3 regions of the Bacillus sp. GW823-FHT06A11 genome follow, and region 1 is predicted to be linked to each of the others. Evidence: riboswitches for the same ligand, from Rfam matches in the RefSeq annotation. Region 1 holds a riboswitch; each other region holds the start of a gene.
The links. A riboswitch is a leader RNA that binds a small molecule or an ion and turns the genes downstream of it on or off. The one in region 1 is predicted to bind S-adenosylmethionine.

Region 1 (6,907 bases):
GCAGAAGTTAGGCATGGATTGGCTATATGGTTGTGGTGAGATGTATACGACAGTTGGAGATATGAAGAAGTTAGACGAAGCAATTATAAATGGAAAACTTCTTTCTGAACAAAGTATACAAGCAATGTTTTCGCCTTCAGCAGAACGGAAATATGCATTTAGTTTTTATATATATCCAGATTATTTTCATAATCATGGTGTATTATCTGGTTGGAACACTTTCAATAATTTTAATAAAGAAAAAGGAATTTTTGTTATGTTATTTTCAAATGTAAAAAATAGTATGGATGATGACTTTAATAAAGAGTTCCGAAAGATGGTAAATGATTTATTAGAACAAAGGGGATGAGAAAATGGAACATAAAACTTTATCAATAGGTTTCATTGGTATTGGCGTAATGGGAAAAAGTATGGTTTATCACTTAATGCAAGATGGTCATAAAGTATATGTATATAATAGAACGAAAGCAAAAACAGATTCTTTAGTGCAAGATGGTGCACAATGGTGTGATACGCCAAAAGAGTTAGTGAAGCAAGTTGATATTGTAATGACAATGGTTGGATATCCACATGATGTAGAAGAAGTGTATTTTGGTATAGAAGGAATTATAGAACATGCAAAAGAAGGTACGATAGCAATTGACTTTACGACATCTACACCTACTTTAGCAAAACGTATTAATGAAGTTGCAAAAAGCAAAAATATATATACGTTAGATGCACCTGTCTCAGGAGGAGATGTTGGTGCGAAAGAAGCAAAACTCGCAATTATGGTAGGTGGAGAGAAAGAAATATATGATAGATGCTTACCTTTACTTGAAAAGTTAGGAACAAACATTCAATTACAAGGACCAGCTGGGAGTGGACAACATACAAAAATGTGCAATCAAATTGCGATTGCTTCCAATATGATTGGAGTATGTGAGGCTGTTGCTTACGCGAAGAAGGCTGGATTGAATCCAGATAAAGTGTTAGAGAGTATTTCAACAGGGGCAGCAGGTAGTTGGTCATTAAGTAATTTAGCTCCTCGAATGTTAAAAGGAGACTTTGAGCCAGGATTTTATGTAAAGCATTTTATGAAAGATATGAAAATTGCTTTAGAGGAAGCAGAGAAATTACAATTACCAGTCCCAGGCTTAAGTTTGGCGAAAGAATTGTATGAAGAGTTAATTAAGGATGGCGAAGAAAATAGTGGAACACAAGTATTATATAAAAAATATATAAGGGGGTAAACGAGGTGGACCTTCAAAAGTTTGATGAGATGATTGATACTGTACAGCGAGCTACTTGTATGCAAATTAATGAAAAACAAAAAGAAGCTTTTAAACAAAAATATGATTTTGAACCAGACTTTGAATATGGAAGAGATGAGAAGGGGCATTATGTAATTCGAACCTCTAAAAAGATGTTAGAAGAAATGGAGTTTTATTTGGCATTGAAATATGATCGTGATGGAGTGGATCTTTATATGCAAGCTGAGATTGACGGTATATTTCATGTATCTGTTAGCTATGGTGAAGATGCCCTACATCTACAAGAATTGTTTCAATTTCTAGAAGAAAATAAATAAAAGTCCTCATTTGAGGACTTTTATTTATTTAGTCATTATAAGTTAGAAGCGCGGCGACATCGTTCAACCGGGAATGGGATAATTTGTGCGATGTGATTAGGACCAAATTGTTTTGTACGAGCATGGCGTATTATATAAAAAGCACACAGAATTGAAACAGGAATAGCGCCGAATAAACCAAATAATAAAGCGCTTACACAAGATGCGACAAATCCTAAAACACCAATTTCTAACTCTTCCATAATAGCTCCTAAAATAACAGGAAATGCTCCACATGTAACTCCAAGTATAAGTGCGATAAGTAAGCTCATGATTATCCCCCTCTGTTTGCGATATTATTTTCCTTCTTAGTTAATTGTAGTATATCACATTTAAAACAGAATTTTCAGAAAGATTTCAATAAATGTTCAATAAATGTTCAAAAAATACACTTGAAAAATCAAGGCGTTAAATTTGTGATGAAATGGTACTTTTGAGTAAATAAAAAATCAGGCTTATTTCAAAAGTGAAATAAGCCTGTTCCATAGGAGGATGTATATATGTAGAGTGAATAAAAGTTTGGAAAAGGGGATCCAAGTCCTTTTATTCAACTAACTACCTTAATAGATTGGAACCCAGCCTTCAGTTGTTACAAAAATACGAATAGCTACAACTTGACGATCATCTTGCAAGGTAAAATAATGTCTTGCATTTTCTGGAACAGATATTAGATCGCCTGGCTCAAGTTCAACATCAAAGAATTTCCCATCTTTGCCTTCAATAGCGAAAATGCCATGACCACTGACGATAAAGCGGACTTCGTCGTCTGTATGATGATGTTCTTTTTGGAAATTAATTAATAATTCGTCAAGGTTAGGTGTGCTATTTGAAAGTGAAATTACATCATGTGCTTTATAACCTCGACGTGCTGAAACATCAGCGATTTCTTTTGAAAAAACAGCTAATATTTCAGCTTTGTTTTCATCTGTTAAAGAATAATTTTCATTTAAATGAGTAGGAAGTTTAGAAATATTCCATTTCTCATATAAAACGCCTTCCTCTTGTAGAAATTTAGATACTTCCACTTCATTTTCAATACGAGTATTTACTTCATGAATACGAATTTGCGCCATTAGAAACGCCTCCTTGAATTGATAATAGTTTTATATGAAATTGGAATAAAAACTCATAAGCTTCTAATCTCTTCTTTGCATCAAAGCTATCTCGGCCCCATACGGTAATACCGTGGTTACGGATTAATACCGCTCCCGAATCACCTTGTATATGCTTTCGGAAGTTTTCTCCAAGCGTTGGGATATGGGCATGGTTTTCGATAATAGGAATGTGAATTGTTGCCCCTTCTTCCCAAATATCGAGAGCTTTAATAATTTCTTGATTTTGAAGGGTAACTGCATCACTATATAAATTTGTGATGACATTATTATCAGTTGTATGAACATGAAGTACGCACCCGGCATTCGTATTGTTATAAATATGTGTATGCAATATTGTTTCTGCTGAAGGGCGTAATTCAGTCTCTAAAACGGGAACTCCTACATGATCTACTAATAGAAAATCATCTGGAGTGGTTTTTGTTTTATCTTTACCGCTTGCTGTAATGAGAAAAGTAAGTGGCTCATGACTAACTTTTATAGAAATATTACCACTTGTTGCTGGGAACCAATTTCGAGTTGTTAATTCTTTTTTTATCTCGCTTAAGTCATACCATTGACGAAAAAGTTGTTTCATGATTTCACCTCCAACAAATGTTTTAATTCATTTTGAATATCATGGAATGTTTCAAACGGTGTATAAGCAATATAATTCTCTTCACACTTTGTAATAAGGAAGTCACGAGCAAATACTTTATCTGCTTGTTTCGCAGCTTGTAAATCAGTAATTGAATCTCCAATCACAATATGGAAGTCATTCGTATCACTCAATTTACGGATGAGTGATGATTTACATAATCCGCAATGATTTTGACAATGATGATCACAAGGATGAGGCCAATTCACCGTAATGTATTCATTTGAAAAATCTGTTTCATTACAGTAAATTTGCTCTTTTGGAATGAGTCCTTGTAAGAGTGGATAGACGAAGAAATCCATTCCACCTGATATAACGTAAAAAGAAATGTTATTTTCATTTACAAATTGTATAAATTCATGAAAACCATTACGAATTTCAGCAGTTTCTATTAAAAATTGAATAATTTCATCGTGCAGATGAGTAGGTATTAATCGAAATAATTGAGAAACACCTTCTTGAATAGATAGCTCTTGTGATAAAATTCTATTCTTTACTTCTTCAGCTTCTGGTGGTGCGAATTTTTCCATAATGGACATAATGTTATCATTATTTGTAATCGTGCCATCGAAATCACAAAATACTTGAATACTCATAATTTCACCTCATGAGAGGGATTTCCCCATATTTGTAGTGCACTATGCAAATTTATGTCATCTACTTCATGGAGTGGTTTATTTTGCAAAGTAGCATCAATTGCAGTACGGAAAGCTTTACCACCGCCTTGCGCTCCATTTGGATGTCCATGTATCCCGCCGCCAGCATTAATAACAACATCTTTACCGAAATCTCGTACAATAAAGGGAACGAAACCAGGGTGAATACCAGCAGATGGAACAGAAAAGCTCTTCTTGAAAAATGCATCGTCTTCAGTTAAATATTTTGAGATAGCAAGAGCTTCCTCTTTTTCTAGCGCAACACTTCCGTATGGAGATGGGAATAATGAAAAGTCAGCCCCAGCATAGCGTAGTAGCTTTCCGAGTAATAATGGAGATGAAATTCCATATAACTTAGATGCTGAATAAGCACCACTTACAGCAGGGTGTGCCATAATAGGAACTGGGATTTCATCATCTTCTGCAAGTGATTGCAGTACATCTAGTCCGTAAGCAAATACGTTAAATAATAGAATATCAGCTCCAGCTTGCACTGCACGTTTCGCATTTTCTTTTAAATCAAAAGTTCGTCCTGTTAAATTTACGGCATATAACGTTTTATGTCCGTATGTTTCATATACGGATTGTAAAACTTCTTTTCCAGATACAATGCGTTTCGTAAGTGGTGTTAATGCATTTTCAAATAATATTTCATCATCTTTTACTATATCTACACCACCACTTGCTTGATCACGTAATTGCGTTTTTAAATACCCAATATTTCGTCCAATCATTCCTTTAAAAATACTCATTAAAAGGGGACGATCATGCACTTGTAAAAGGTTTCGAATCCCATCTATCCCGAATTTTGGACCAGGAAAATGTTCTTTCAATTCTTCTGAAAAAGTTAAGTCAATTAATTTTACTTCGCCATCAAGGGATAGCTTTCCAAATGTAGTCGTTAAAATTGCTGGTAAATCTGGACTGAAGTTTAATAACGGATATTCGATTTTAATAATTCCGCGTTCTACTTTTTTACGTAAATACGAATTCGTATGTTCATGTTCAGCTAATTCCTCAATATGAATGACGTTGCCTTTATGTTGCTTTAATTGTTCTTGCAATAATTGTGGCAAATGAGTCCAAGAGCCAATTGTTAAACCAAGAGCAATTTGCTCAGCTTTTTTTTCTAAGTTATGTGAATCATCATGGATTAAATACGTCGCTATAATTCCGCTCATTGTTATAACCTCCTAGTTAAATAAAAAAACCTCTCAGCTAAGGAGAGGTTTTTTTACAACCAGCTCCTTATCTGTCAGCATAATGCTGCGAGAATTAGCACCGTGTCTACGATTGTAGATCGGTTGCCGGGTTTCGTCGGGCTCGTCCCTCCACCTGCTCTTGATAAGAAGTATTTAGAAATGTTTAAATTTTTAAGATAACTGAATTTTGTCAGATATTTTTCATGTTGTCAATTACTTTTTGAAAAAATTTAATTTATCAATTCGATTAATGGCTTCTCGTAATCTATCTTCTGTATGCAAGAGACCAACACGGACATACCCTTCGCCATGTTCACCAAATCCAACACCAGGAGCAACTGCAACGTGTGCTTTTTCTAGTAAAATATCAGAAAATTGCTCGGATGTATAACCTTCTGGTACAGGAAGCCATGCAAAGAATGATCCGGTTGGAATGTCTACATTCCAACCAATTGAGTGACAAGCTGAAATAAGAGCGTTTCTCCGAGATTCGTAACTATTTACAAGATCTACTACACAAGACTGTGAACTTAATAGTGCTTCGCGAGCAGCATCTTGAATTGCACCAAAAATACTAACATACATATGATCTTGCAATAGGTTAATGGTTTCGATGACACTTTCATTTCCAACTGCAAAAGCAATACGCCAGCCAGCCATATTGAAAGTTTTTGATAACGTGTAAATTTCAATTCCTATATCTTTCGAACCATCTGCTTGCAAGAAACTAACAGGTTTTTGACCATCAAATCCGATAGCACCGTAAGCGAAATCGTGAACAACTAATATATTATGTTTATTAGCAAAATGAATGGTTGTATCAAAAAAATCTTTTGATGCAGTAGCACCTGTAGGGTTATTTGGATAGTTTAAAAACATTAACTTTGCCCGTTCAGCGATAGAGTCGTCAATTTTTTTATAATCCGGTAAAAAATGATTTTCTGCAATAAGCGGCATGGTTTCAAAGTGTGCCTTTGCTAAGGCAACCCCAGATAAATAATCTGGATAGCCTGGATCCGGAACGAGAATTGTATCACCAGGATTTGTAAAACAAATTGGTAATTCTACTAGTCCAGCCTTCCCACCAAACAAAATAGCAACTTCAGTTTTTGGGTTTAATTCGACGCCGTATTCACGTTTATAGAATGTAGTCACGGCTTCCTTTAAGCTTTCATGTCCGCGAAATGGCGGATATTTATGATGAATGGTCTTTTCGGCAGCATCTTGTAAAGCTTTTACGATATGCTGCGGTGTTGGTTGATCTGGATTACCTTGACCTAGATTAATAACATCGTGACCAGCTGCAACGACTTTGTTAACTTTTGCAACAAGTGAAGCGAAAAATTGTGTTGGCAATGATGTTACTATCTCAGAAGGTTGAAATAATTTCATACTTTCCACCTCTTTTGAAAGTTGTTACAATTCTAGTGACAAATGATATAATCTTTCCAGTATTTTGTAAAGAAAAAAATAAGAATGGGGCTGAAAAAATGAAAGTCGCATGTATTCAAATGGATATTGTTTTTGGAGATGTAGAAAAAAATATTGAGAATGCTAAAAATAAAATAAGCGAAGCTATGAAGGAAAGGCCAGATGTTATCGTCTTACCAGAACTATGGACAACAGGATATGATTTAACGAGACTTTCTGAAATTGCAGATAGGGATGGAGTGGAAACGAAAGAAAAGTTA
Region 2 (6,907 bases), 660 kb from region 1:
CATATTCATTGCTCGTTTGCTCCAGTAAAATGGTAAACCATTCATGCGAAACATTTGGCGCATCGCAAGGCATAATAGCATACCAATCTGCTTCTATGTATTCCATTCCTGATACAATACCGGCCAGCGGTCCATTCCCTTTATAGTGCGGGATATCTTCTATAACAGGAACTTGTACGAATTGCTCTACTCGCTCTTTTATATCAGAATGACTAATGACTACAACTTCTTGGAGCGCACTTGTCATCTCTTTCAAAATATGCTCAATAAAAGTACTACCTTGCCAGCTCGCTAACGCTTTCGGCTCACCAAATCTACTCGACATACCGCCCGCTAATACAATTCCAGCCCACCTACTCATTGGCGATGTAGCTCAAATGTAATATGGCCTAATTCCGGTAAAATTAATTTATTCATCGCAAGGCGAACCGCCCCGCTCGATCCTGGCATCGAGAAAACTACTTTGCGCCCAATTGTACCCCCAATCGCTCTACTTAACATTGCGCTGCTCCCGATATCTTCTAAATAACTAATCATGCGGAACAACTCACCAAACCCGACAATCTCTTTATCTAATAGAGCTGACACTGCTTCAATTGTTACATCACGCTTCGTAATACCAGTACCGCCATTTGTTAATACAACATCTACATCTTCCTTATGATAACCAGCTAACACTGCTTGCTGAATACTTTCTTTATCATCTTTTACAATTTCATAAGAGGTTACTGTATGGCCCGCTTCTTTTAACAATTCATGTAATAGTTGTCCGCTCTTATCCGTTTCTTCCGTACGTGTATCGGAAATCGTAACAATCTTGCAACGCACTTCTTTTGGAGCTTGTTTTTTATGTTCAGTTACACTCATTTTTTATCTTTCCTTTCTTAAAGACTTTTCTTCATTTTATCATACATATCTTTACACAATTATGTATGAAGCCAATCATGCGCCATGATACAATATAAGTATACTAACCCACAAAAAGGAAACTGCACTTTCTTATACTCCTAGACTACATATCTTTAGTTACTCTTTATATTTTCTACATAATAGAATTCAATTTTAAAACTTGTACTAAAAAATAAATTGGAGGTCTACATAGTATGGAACTTTATAAAAAATTAACAACAACATTCATCCTCTTATTCATCGCTTCAATCACTGTCGGCTTTTCCTTAAAAGGTGCAATTCCATACGCTACATTAGTAAGCATTATATTCGCGACACTATTTTTACTAAGCAGTGCCTTTTGCGCAGGTAAAGCACGTCAAATGAAAGGTTGATTGCATATCTTCCAGAAGAAATCCACCCTTTGTAAATCATGTAAAAGGAAATACAAACGTATGAAAAGGCATGGATTCATATGCCTTTTCCAGCAAGTGGCATGACTAATACGAAAAAGTATATTGAGCTAGAAGGCGAAGTATATTGCAAATCATGCATTCAAATTGTAAGTAAAACGAAATAAAAAAAGCTTTGCGCTCACCGCGCAAAGCTTTTTTTCATATATTATAGACCAGCTTGCTCTTTTAAAGCTGCAGCTTTGTCTGTACGTTCCCATGAAAGATCTACATCAGTACGTCCGAAGTGGCCGTAAGCTGCTGTTTGTTTGTAAATTGGGCGACGTAAGTCTAGCATTTTAATAATACCAGCTGGGCGAAGATCGAAGTTGTTACGAACTAGTTCTACTAGTACGTCTTCAGATACTTTACCTGTGCCGAATGTATCAACTGAAATTGATACTGGTTGTGCTACACCGATTGCGTATGCAAGTTGTACTTCTGCTTTGTCAGCAAGACCAGCTGCTACGATGTTTTTCGCAACATAACGAGCTGCATATGCTGCAGAACGGTCAACTTTTGTTGCATCTTTACCAGAGAATGCACCGCCGCCATGGCGAGCGTATCCACCGTAAGTATCAACGATGATTTTACGTCCTGTTAAACCAGCATCACCTTGTGGTCCACCAATTACGAAGCGGCCAGTTGGATTAATGAAGAATTTCGTTTCTCCATCCATTAATTCTGCTGGTACTACAGCTTTAATTACGTGCTCTTTTAAGTCGCGATCGATTTCTTCCCATGTAACATCTGGGTGATGTTGTGTAGAAATTACGATAGTATCAACACGTACTGGTTTACCATTTTCATCATACTCAACTGTAACTTGCGTTTTTCCATCTGGACGTAAGTATGATAATGTATCATCTTTACGTACTTCAGTTAAACGGCGAGCTAATTTGTGAGCAAGCGAGATTGGAAGTGGCATTAACTCTTGTGTTTCATTACATGCGAAACCAAACATTAAACCTTGGTCTCCTGCACCAATTGCCTCAATCTCAGCGTCAGTCATTTGACCTTCGCGTGCTTCTAGCGCTTGGTCAACACCCATAGCGATGTCAGCAGACTGCTCATCGATAGATGTTAAAACAGCACAAGTTTCTGCATCGAATCCGTATTTTGCGCGTGTGTAACCAATGCCTTGAATTGTTTCACGAACGATTTTTGGAATATCTACGTAAGTAGAAGTCGTAATTTCCCCCGCTACCAATACTAAACCAGTTGTTACAGTTGTTTCACAAGCTACACGTGCATTTGCGTCTTTTGATAAGATCGCATCTAAAATTGAATCAGAAATTTGGTCACAAATTTTATCTGGATGTCCTTCAGTTACAGACTCAGATGTGAACAGATGACGTTTTTTTGTCATGTGGTAAACCTCCCTACAGTAATTGTATATATTGTACGGAACTCATCCTTAATTTGCCACAAACTGCGACATACATTTATTCTCCCACACAAGCATACAGAAAAACCTTTCCTACTTTACATAGAGGAAAGGTTTAATTTGCTACTTGCATACTGCTTTTTGCCCTTCGCTCTTATCGTTCGAGACCTGTAGCCTCGCACAGGTTTTAGCACCTATTCACCTGCATTTATCAATACAAGTGAGGTTGCTGGGCTTCATCGGGCCTGTCCCTCCGCCAGCTCGGGATAAGAGAGTATCCGTCCCAACCTATACTAAAGAAATGATATTCATTTGTCAATTAATATTCACATTTTCCTGAAAGTTTTTCTCAATACGCCTGAAATGAAATATTAATAGGGAAATAATACATTCACACAAACAAAAAGAAATAAATAGTATACATTATTTATATAATTGTGTTATACTCTTGTTGGGGATTACGAGAAATATTTCATTAAATGAAAAGGATGGTATATAAATATGAGTACTGTGAATGTCCAAATTGGTTTACACGAATTATTGAACGGAAGCAATGCACAGATTCAACTAAGTGTTCCGCAATTAGTGGAAAAAGTATTAATGCGAAATGAAGGGAAATTAACTTCGACTGGTGCCGTTTCTGCTTCAACTGGAAAATATACAGGACGTTCTCCTAAAGATAAATTTATTGTGAAAGAAGCATCGGTTGCTGACAAAATTGCTTGGGGAGCTGTGAACCAACCGATTTCTGAAGAACATTTTAATAAATTATATACTAAAGTTTTAGAATACTTAAAAGAAAAAGAAGAGTTATTCGTCTTCAAAGGATTTGCAGGCGCTGACCGCAATTACCGCCTACCAATTCAAGTTATTAACGAATATGCATGGCACAATTTATTTGTACATCAATTATTCATTCGTCCAACTGAAGAAGAATTAACAACTCATGAATCAGAGTTCACAATTGTTTCTGCACCGAATTTCAAAGCTGATCCAGCTGTTGACGGTACAAACTCTGAAGCATTCATTATGGTTTCATTCGAAAAACGTATCGTACTAATTGGTGGTACAGAATACGCTGGAGAAATGAAAAAATCAATCTTCTCTATTATGAACTTCTTATTACCTGAACAAGATATCCTTTCTATGCATTGCTCTGCAAACGTAGGTGAAGAAGGCGACGTAGCACTATTCTTCGGTTTATCTGGAACAGGTAAAACAACATTATCTGCTGATCCAAACCGTAAATTAATCGGTGATGATGAGCACGGTTGGTCTGATAACGGTGTATTCAATATTGAAGGCGGTTGCTATGCAAAATGTGTAAACCTTTCTCACGAGAAAGAACCACAAATTTTCGATGCAATCAAATTTGGATCTGTTTTAGAAAACGTTATCATTAATGACCAAACGCGTATCGCCGACTACAACGATACTACTTTAACAGAAAATACTCGTGCTGCATACCCTATGCATGCGATCGACAATATCGTACTGCCAAGTGTTGCTGGACACCCAAATACAATTATTTTCTTAACTGCTGATGCATCTGGCGTATTGCCTCCAATCAGTAAGTTATCAAAAGAGCAAGCTATGTATCATTTCTTAAGTGGTTACACTAGTAAACTAGCAGGAACAGAGCGCGGCGTTACATCTCCGCAAGCTACATTCTCAACTTGCTTCGGTTCACCATTCTTACCACTTGATGCATCTCGCTACGCTGAAATGCTTGGTGAAAAAATCGAGAAACACGATGCGAAAGTATTCCTAGTAAACACTGGCTGGACTGGCGGCGAGTACGGAGTTGGTAAACGTATGAACTTAGGTTATACTCGTGCAATGATTCAAGCAGCATTAAGCGGCGAACTTGCAAAAACTGAAACAGCTAAACATGACATCTTCGGTCTTGAAGTTCCACTTCACGTACCAGGTGTACCTGACGAAGTGTTAATGCCTGAACAAACTTGGGCTGATAAAGCTGCTTACAAAGCAAAAGCAATCGAGCTTGCAAATGAATTCAAAGAGAACTTCAAAAAGTTCGAAAGCGTTTCTGAAGATATCATTAACTTAGGCGGTCCAATCGCTTAAATTAAAACTTTCTGTTGGAATAACCCTTTACTCATATGAATAAGTGTCGTGTAACCGTAAAGTTTCGCGTACTCACCGACAAAACCCAATGCGGCTTAACGGTTACACACACTTACATAAAAAAGAAGCTTACGTGAAAACGTAAGCTTCTTTCTATATCTTATATAAAGTGAAATGCTAATCTCTTCATCTGTGACCTAGATTATAAAATTACAGCTTCGAATATATACATTATATCACTACTCGCTACATCTCTCGAGTTTCACATCGTATGGGGTTAAAAAAGGCCCTGACCGCTTCTATTTGTGGCTGGATCATCTATTCCATCTAAAAAGAAGTCTTTTATCTTTTTATCTCTTTTAGCTCTTTGTTAGTTCTTTCTCATCTTTCATGCTATAGTATCCTAAATTCACAACGATTAAGAAATAACCACCCATAATCCCTACTGCAAATGCCCACATAACCATGTGGTGCTCAATTTCGTACATAATAATAGCACCCAAAATGGCAGCTGCAAAACGGTTAAACATACCGAGTGTCGGTGCTTTCGTCTTCTTTACAATACTATCTCCAAGCTTCTCAATTCTTCTCCCTAGAAGCCAAACGCAATACATACTTACAATAAGCCCAATTCCAGCGCCTAAAAAGTGTGCTGAAAACGGTGTTAACATCCAACCTAGTAACAAAATACCTAGTATATAATACGATTGGATTTTAAATGATCTTAGTGACATACTAATCATGCTGTACCTCTCTTCATTCGTTCTTATCTATCCAACAAAAAATTTCTTTCAAATTCATATTCCTTACATCCATTTCACTCAAATTAAAAACAACATAAACAGTATGTTTATGTTGTTTAAATGCTTTTAGAAAATAATATTATACAAGATTTCAAACATTATATTCTCATATTTTGTGACGGTTTTTCAAACTTTTTTCGTCCATTTATGAAAAAAATGATATCAATTTATGAACATACGGATATGATGTAATAAGCACACAAATAAAGGGGGCGTCTAATGATTTATTTTTTAATGGCTCTCATTCATCTCATTATCCCTGCACTTATCGGACTTTCGTTGTATTGGTACACGAAAAACCATAGCATTTTTTACGCTGTCCTCGGTGTTCTTCTTCCAGGTATTATTCTTATTACACTCTTCCGTATTCCATTTTTAAACTTAATTCCACTTATTACTGCTATCTTATTTCTCATCTTCTTACCAAAAATAAAAAAATAGGAAAGCAGATCATAGGTGATCTGTTTTCCTATTTTGATATAGGTTCCCCTGCAATAGAATGAACTTTTACTTTCTCCGATTTCACAAACCATAGACCGACAAAAATGATAATTCCACCGATGATTTGTTGAAACGATACATATTCATTTGCCCAGACAGCTGCAAATAAAACAGCTACAAGCGGCGTTATATACATATATACCATCGTATGTGACGCCCCAATTTTTTGAACACCAACATACCACATTACTAGACCAAATACTGTGACAAAGAAAATAGAATATAGTAAAGCAAATAGTGTCATTCCGTGAGTAATGTGAAATGGCCTGACAAACACATGCGGACCACTTAACAATAATAGCGGAATCGCACCCACTAATGCAGACCATGCTGTAACACGTAATGCTGAATATTTTTTAATTAATGGTCCTGCTAAAACAGGATAAAGCCCCCAGCATATTGATGTAATAAGTCCAATTCCATTGCCATAAAAAGAACTAGTAAGTGAATGTCCTGCTACTAAAACTAATGCTGCACCAACAAAAGCAATCATAGAACCGATTAACTTTCGAGAAGAAAAATTTTCTTGTTTCAGAAAAATCGCAAATACAGTTGTAAAAATAGGTGAAATAGAAATGAGTAAAGAGGCATTTGTAGCGGATGTATATTTGACAGTTTCCATAAATAACGTTTGATACAGTACAATACCTACAACGCTAACGATGATTAGTCTAGGTATATCCTTTCGCTCCATATAAACCGACTTTTCAATAAAAAAGGTAAGAAGTAACAGGAGCGGTGCCGCCGCCATCATACGAAGTGCAGTAAATTCAATTGCTGTAAATTCT
Region 3 (6,907 bases), on a different contig from region 1:
GAAGATATTAAAAGATTATAGGAAACACTGAGAAACCGGAATTATTTTTATTACAATATTTATGCATATTTAGGTCTAAATAGCTGGGTATTAGCTAAGAAACTTGAGATATTAGACTCCTATTAAGTTAAAAATGGCCTTAAGTATATTTCCCATAAAGAAAATTATGTAAATAAGCTGTCCATATGGGCAGCTTATTGTATTTTTTGGCTTAGCTTGTTTTTTCCGAAGTGCTGGCGCTTCCTCTACAAGTATTCTTGCATTTAAATTATTTTTAATATATTATATTTATATGGTTATATAGAAATGGACGTATACAAAAAGACTCAAATCTATTAATAAGATTTAAGTCCTTTTCAAAGATAAAAAGATTGTACCGAAATGGAATAAAACTTATACTTTTCTTTTTAATATGTATCTAGTAAAAAGACATTTTTCATCAATAAAATTGTATTTTCAATATAAACGGAAGTTTATTTATTTTCAATGATAGGAAATAGTGGGTCTAGAACATAGAGGAACAAGGAAACATATAGAGAAATCTGAAGAACCTGAAAACTATTGTATGTAGTTTGTTCATCTCAAGTACAATAAAAGAGTCTTACCTCTGTAGGCAAGACTCCACTAGTGTAGCTGTATAATATTTACATATCAACTAAAAAACAGAAACCATATAACACCAAGTAGCAGAATCCTAATATTCCTCCTACAGCTAATACTTGTTTAAACCAACTCTTAAATTTTATATTACTGTAAATATCTTGAACTTTTTCCATATTTCCTCCTATTAAAGCGAACCCTTAAAGACTCTCACTTCGTTATGGTACCATTAAAGAATGGCTAATAGAGGTCAAATATTGTCAAAACGTATAAATATGCAATATTGCATACAGAAATGTATTGTTACAAATGTAAGCGTTTACTATAATAAGTGTATAAAGTTTAATCACATCCCAGTACTAACAAAAGAGGAGGAAATAATATGGAAATCGCAATGGCAGTTTTAAAATTTATAGGTGGAGCAATCCCATTAGTTCAAGAGCTTCTAAAAGCATTTATGTAAATTCACTATTTAGCAATTATTTATAAAAATTATCATTCGTATGAGTAAAGCCCCTTTAACAATATTAGGGGGCTTTTTAAATTTCTACATATTTAAGGTTACGTCACATCAATATCAAGTTAAAAGTAAATTTTAAGAATAAACCTATAGAGGATATTTTATAGTGAATCAAGATCCTTTTACAAAGTTGTAGGCATTAAACTCCTACGGCTTTTATTATACTTTATTGAAGTAAAAAGTCTCTTCAGATTATCTCTCCGTTTCAAAAAACTCAATCCACTCCCCATCAGGACCAGCGAAGAATATGTAACGTGTTCCATCTGGTAATGTTTCGATTTCTTCTCCTAGTAAAAAGGTTACTGCGTGTTTCTTTAGTCTCTCGATTTCATCTTCTAATGAATCTACCTTAAAGCAAATGTGATGTACTTTTCCTTCTGCTGGCAAGGAAGAATTGTAGCCTTCAATTAATTCGAGTATCGTTTCTTTCGATTCTTCCACACCTAAAAAAGCGAGTTTTAAGTCTGGATTCGGGTGCCCCATACGTTGAAGGAGCTGTAAGCCGACTACTTCTTCATAAAATGAGATAGATGCTTCTAAGTTTGCAACCATAAGTCCTACGTGTTCAATTCTTCTAACTGGCATGTAGATTCCTTCTTTCTGAAAATTATATACAATATATTATTGAAAATTAAGAAAATAAGCAAGATAAAAACCTTACAAATTTTAGCGTGTTGTATGGTATAGTGAGAAAGTATGTTTGGGGAGAAGGAAGGAGATTATACGATGAATACACCTACTCAAACTCCTTCATTATCAGAAACGATGAAAGAGTGGCATTATGCATTAGCATATGAAATTAAACATTGGAAAACGATAGGTGGTAGTAAAATTTCTATCATGAACGGTCGTTTTTTATATACAGATTATGAGAATACAGTGTATGTATTTCAGCTTATTTCGGAAGTAAGCTTACCTGAAGGTTCACCAATTCGAATTGAGTTCGATGGTGAGGAAGCGACAGGAGAAGTATTATCTGTACATGGATTAGAAATAGAACTGAAATTAAATGATTATATACAAGGTGAAATAAGAGAAGCGGTTTTATACAGTGAACCGTGGCAACTTTTAGAGCAACTGCAAGAGCGATTGAAAGAAGCACGTAAAGATAAGCTAAAACGTAATCGTATAAAGCGTCTCGTTGATGGGACGAGCAGTCCGAAACATATTGAGAAGATGAAAAATCCGAAAAATGAACTGGCATATCGCGCATTTTACAATCCGACAACGTACGTATGGGGACCACCTGGAACAGGGAAGTCTTACAATTTATCACGTATTATTTCGGCTCATTATCAAAAAGGAAAATCGGTACTTGTGTTAGCTCATAGTAACGCGGCAGTAGACGTATTAATGAGTGAAGTAACGAAGCAAATTGAAAAGAAAAAGAAATGGACGCCTGGCGAAATTGTTCGTTACGGTTATAGTCAGCATGAACATATACGAAATCATGAAACGTTACTTGCATCGAAATTAGTTGAAACGACGAACGGATCATGGGGTGAGGAAAGACTCTACTTAGAAGAGACACGCCAAGATCTTCGTGAAAAAATCTTATCGTATAAAGCAACATCTGCCGATAAGAAGCGTATACAAGAGATTGAAAGTGAGCTTCGAAAGCAAAAGGCGAAAATTAAAGAAGTAGAAAAAGAATATATTGAAAATGCGAAAGTAATTGGTGCAACTTTATCGAAATGTGCCATTGATTCACTTATTTATGAGCGTACATTCGATTTAGTTGTCGTAGATGAAGTGAGTATGGCGTTCGTTCCGCAAATCGCATTAGCTGCTTCACTTGGGAAACGTATCGTCGTTTGCGGTGACTTTTTACAGTTACCTCCAATTGCGATGGCGAACCATGAACTCGTTCGCAAATGGCTTGGGGAAGATATGTTTTACCATGCTGGGATTGTTGAGTCTGTTAATAAATCAGAAGCACACCCAAACCTATTTATGTTGCAGGAACAAAGACGTATGCATGCGGATATATCGAAGTTTACGAATTCGTTTATTTATAAAAATAGAGTATACGATCATCCGTCTGTTTCAGAGCGTAAAGAACTTGCGCAATTGCAGCCGTTCGCAAATGAAGCGAGTGTTTTATTTGATACGAGCCAAATGGGAGCTTTTTCGTTAAAAGATGCTGCTTCTGGTTCCCGTTTTAACATTATGTCTGGTTTAGTAGCGATGCAAATGATGTTAATCGGATTGTTAGACGGTGTTCAGTCGATTGGTGTTGTGACACCTTACAGGGCGCAGTCACGCTTTTTATCGACGTATATTAGAGAAATGTTGCAGAGAACGAAATATCAAAACATACCAGTTTTAGCGGCGACAGTTCATAAGTTTCAAGGTTCTGAAAGAGATATGATGATCTTTGATACGGTTGACAGTTATCCGCAAGAACGACCTGGCGTGTTATTCTTTGACCATAAAAATCATCGCCTCGTCAATGTAGCAGTGACAAGGGCGAGAGGGAAGTTCATTCAATTATCAGATTGCCATTATATGCGTAAAAATCTTTCTAGAAAACAAGCGTTATCACAATTAACAGCTCATATAGAACGTCACGGAGATGTGTATGATCGCACGACATCAAGACAATTGTGGGAACGGAAAATTTCGAAACGTTTACGCTGGTTTATGGAAATGAATCTTGAAGAGCCGAAAGGGCTATTAAAAGATATTTTAGCCGCAAAACGAAAAATTATTATTTCACTGCCAAGTACGAAACAAGTAGATAAACGAGTATGGCAAGCGTTAATGCGTACAAATGCACAAATAACAGTTTATAGTGATGGACCAGTTCCGCTGAAAAATGTAAAGTTACAAAGACAAAATAAAGCATTCCCATTCTTAGTAATTGATGATGAAATCTTCTGGGCAGGCGCACCGCTTACATCTCAAATGATATTTGAAGGTAGTACGGAATTTCCGTACGTATGTGCAAGACTGCAAGCACCTGAGACAATTGGTGTATTAAAAGGATTTTTAGATATTCGGTAAATTCGGATAGGAATTCCTTGACTTTTACTTGGAATGAACTTAGAATAAAAAATAATTTAATATAATTTTATGAAAATTCTTATCACGAGAGGTGGAGGGACTGGCCCTATGATACCTCGGCAGCGGATTCGTTATGAATACTGTGCCAATTCCAGCAAGGTAACTTGAAAGATAAGAAAGAAGCTCATTTTGACTGTATATACAGAAGCCTCTTTCTATCTTTTAGAAAGAGGCTTTTTTACGTGAAAATAAAAGGAGGAAGAACAATGGGAGCGACAGGAGTAACGTCACAAAGAAAAACAATTGAAGAGAGTATCGAAAGAAATAAGGAAAAGTACATAGAAACAAGTCATGATATTCATGCGAATCCAGAGATTGGTAACCAAGAGTTTTACGCATCTAGGACGTTAAGTTTATTGCTAGGCAGTGCAGGATTTCAGTTGCAGCACAATATAGCTGGACATGAAACGGGGTTTATTGCGCGAAAAAGTTCTGGAAAACAAGGACCGGCAATTGCATTTTTAGCGGAGTACGACGCTTTACCAGGATTAGGCCATGCGTGTGGTCACAATTTAATTGGCACAATTAGCGTTGCAGCAGCAATTGCATTATCAGAAACACTTGAAGAAATTGGCGGGGAAGTTGTCGTGTTTGGTACACCAGCAGAAGAAGGTGGGCCAAATGGTAGCGCGAAATCAAGTTATGTAAAGGCAGGTTTATTTAAAGACATTGATGCGGCGCTTATGATTCATCCGAGCGGAAAAACAGCGACAACGAGTCCTTCACTAGCAGTCGATCCACTTGATTTTCATTTTTACGGAAAAACAGCTCACGCTGCAGCTTCACCAGAAGAAGGGATTAATGCATTAGATGCGGTTATTCAGCTCTATAACGGTATAAACGCACTTCGCCAACAACTTCCGTCAGACGTGAGAATTCATGGCGTCATTACAGAAGGCGGAAAAGCACCTAACATTATTCCTGACTATGCCGCGGCTAGGTTCTTCATCCGTGCAGCAACGCGAAAGAGATGCGCGGAAGTAACAGAAAAAGTAAGAAACATTGCTGAGGGAGCAGCGTTAGCAACAGGTGCAAAAGTAAAAATCCATCAATTCCAAAATGAAATCGATGAATTACTCGTAACAAAAACATATAACGATATCGTAGCGGAAGAACTAGAACTATTAGGTGAAGATGTAAATCGTAAAGAAAGAGTAGGGATTGGTTCAACCGATGCAGGAAACGTCAGCCAAGTTGTGCCGACAATTCATCCGTACATTAAAATTGGTCCAGATGACTTAATTGCGCATACGAATGAATTTAGAGAAGCAGCACGTTCAGAACTAGGAGATAAAGCATTAATTACATCGGCAAAAGCATTAGCGAATACAGCGTATCGATTAATTACAGAAGAAGGGTTGTTAGAGAAGATGAAGGAGGAGTTTAGGGAGGCACAGAGGAATCAGGGGTAAGGGGATTAAGGCGCTCTTTTCGAAGAGCAATCTAATTAATAAGTAGAGATATAAAAAGAACATTGAAAAATCAATGTTCTTTTTTGTTTGCTAGTCATTGATTTTGTTGGTTTTTCTCAAGAAAGAGAAAATTTTACTGTTAGTGAGGATAATACGTATCCCTTTATTAGAATGACAATTTCTCCTCGAACTCACTCTTTAAAACAATTAAAGGAGATGATAATCCGAATTGCATTAACGAGTCTAAAAACGCAGCGAGGGAATCCATCGAATCGCTCATGACCTTCATCATATAATTAAATTCCCCGCTAATTCGATATAAATCAGTTACTTCAGGAGCGGCATTACAATATTGGATGAAATCAGAGCATTGGCTCGTTTTAAACATGATGAATGCTTGAATGCTTTTATTAATTTTGGAAGGCTCAAATTTCGTTCGGTAAGCCGCTATAACTCCTTGATCTTCAAGTTTATTCATACGCTCCTTTACAGCAGGTTGCGTCATGGATATAATCCGTCCTATTTCTGAAACAGAAATTCTCGCATTTTCATACAACAAGTTCATAATCTTATGATCGATTTCATCCAGTTTTACTGTGTTTTGCATTGTGTAGCCTCCTTATTTTATTTTCTAAAGTAAAACGTAAGTTATAACTATAATATCATAAGTGAACGAACTGAATTACTTATAAATCTATATTTAAAATTATCGGTGTTTGCATGAAAATATAAGTGTTGGATTTTTTAAACGGAAATTTAGAAAGGATGGAAAAAATGAAGAATCTTGATGGGAAAGTAGCGTTAGTAACAGGGGCGAGTCGCGGTATTGGTCGTGCGATTGCAATGAGATTGGCAAACGACGGTGCATTAGTTGTGATTCACTACGGACGAAATAAGGCAGCTGCAGATGAAACAATTAGTGAGATTGAATCTAATGGAGGAAAAGCATTCTTAATTGAAGCAGAACTCAATTCAATTGATGGTGTCAAGAAGCTAGTAGAACAATTGAAGAATGAATTACAAGTAAGGGTTGGTACATCAGAGATTGATATTTTAGTAAACAATGCAGGGATAGGTACACAAGGAACGATTGAAAATACGACAGAAGAAGTTTTTGATGAAATTATGTCTGTAAATATTAAGGCACCGTTCTTCTTAATTCAGCAAACATTGCCGTTACTACGAGCAGAGGGGCGTATTATTAACATTTCATCAGCTGAAGTACGACTTGGTTTTACAGGCTCAATTGCATACGGCTTAAGTAAAGGTGCATTAAATACGATGACACTTCCTCTAGCTAAACATCTCG

Region 2: another riboswitch for S-adenosylmethionine. It lies ahead of metK (methionine adenosyltransferase); the one in region 1 lies ahead of mtnW (2,3-diketo-5-methylthiopentyl-1-phosphate enolase).
Region 3: another riboswitch for S-adenosylmethionine. It lies ahead of AC1Q8L_RS17815 (M20 family metallopeptidase); the one in region 1 lies ahead of mtnW (2,3-diketo-5-methylthiopentyl-1-phosphate enolase).

Annotation. Positions count from the first base shown of each region.
Region 1 covers NZ_JBXAHS010000002.1:719,702-726,608, forward strand. The annotation lists gene AC1Q8L_RS12325 (serine hydrolase) at 1-349, shown strand, start outside; gene AC1Q8L_RS12330 (NAD(P)-dependent oxidoreductase) at 354-1,232, shown strand; gene AC1Q8L_RS12335 (DUF3909 family protein) at 1,238-1,570, shown strand; gene AC1Q8L_RS12340 (hypothetical protein) at 1,606-1,881, opposite strand; gene AC1Q8L_RS12345 (1,2-dihydroxy-3-keto-5-methylthiopentene dioxygenase) at 2,170-2,682, opposite strand; gene AC1Q8L_RS12350 (methylthioribulose 1-phosphate dehydratase) at 2,660-3,298, opposite strand; gene mtnX (2-hydroxy-3-keto-5-methylthiopentenyl-1-phosphate phosphatase) at 3,295-3,954, opposite strand; gene mtnW (2,3-diketo-5-methylthiopentyl-1-phosphate enolase) at 3,951-5,195, opposite strand; SAM riboswitch class I at 5,260-5,365, opposite strand; gene AC1Q8L_RS12365 (pyridoxal phosphate-dependent aminotransferase) at 5,430-6,608, opposite strand; gene AC1Q8L_RS12370 (carbon-nitrogen family hydrolase) at 6,623-6,907, shown strand, end outside.
Region 2 covers NZ_JBXAHS010000002.1:56,171-63,077, reverse strand. The annotation lists gene AC1Q8L_RS08765 (molybdenum cofactor guanylyltransferase) at 1-361, opposite strand, end outside; gene AC1Q8L_RS08760 (MogA/MoaB family molybdenum cofactor biosynthesis protein) at 358-867, opposite strand; gene AC1Q8L_RS08755 (hypothetical protein) at 1,104-1,283, shown strand; gene metK (methionine adenosyltransferase) at 1,510-2,709, opposite strand; SAM riboswitch class I at 2,879-3,000, opposite strand; gene pckA (phosphoenolpyruvate carboxykinase (ATP)) at 3,229-4,815, shown strand; gene AC1Q8L_RS08740 (ATP synthase subunit I) at 5,175-5,558, opposite strand; gene AC1Q8L_RS08735 (hypothetical protein) at 5,838-6,059, shown strand; gene AC1Q8L_RS08730 (DMT family transporter) at 6,088-6,907, opposite strand, start outside.
Region 3 covers NZ_JBXAHS010000003.1:703,671-710,577, reverse strand. The annotation lists gene AC1Q8L_RS17835 (hypothetical protein) at 645-776, opposite strand; partial or broken gene AC1Q8L_RS17830 (hypothetical protein) at 876-1,063, shown strand; gene AC1Q8L_RS17825 (VOC family protein) at 1,313-1,705, opposite strand; gene AC1Q8L_RS17820 (AAA domain-containing protein) at 1,817-4,126, shown strand; SAM riboswitch class I at 4,203-4,304, shown strand; gene AC1Q8L_RS17815 (M20 family metallopeptidase) at 4,393-5,598, shown strand; gene AC1Q8L_RS17810 (Lrp/AsnC family transcriptional regulator) at 5,765-6,205, opposite strand; gene AC1Q8L_RS17805 (SDR family oxidoreductase) at 6,373-6,907, shown strand, end outside.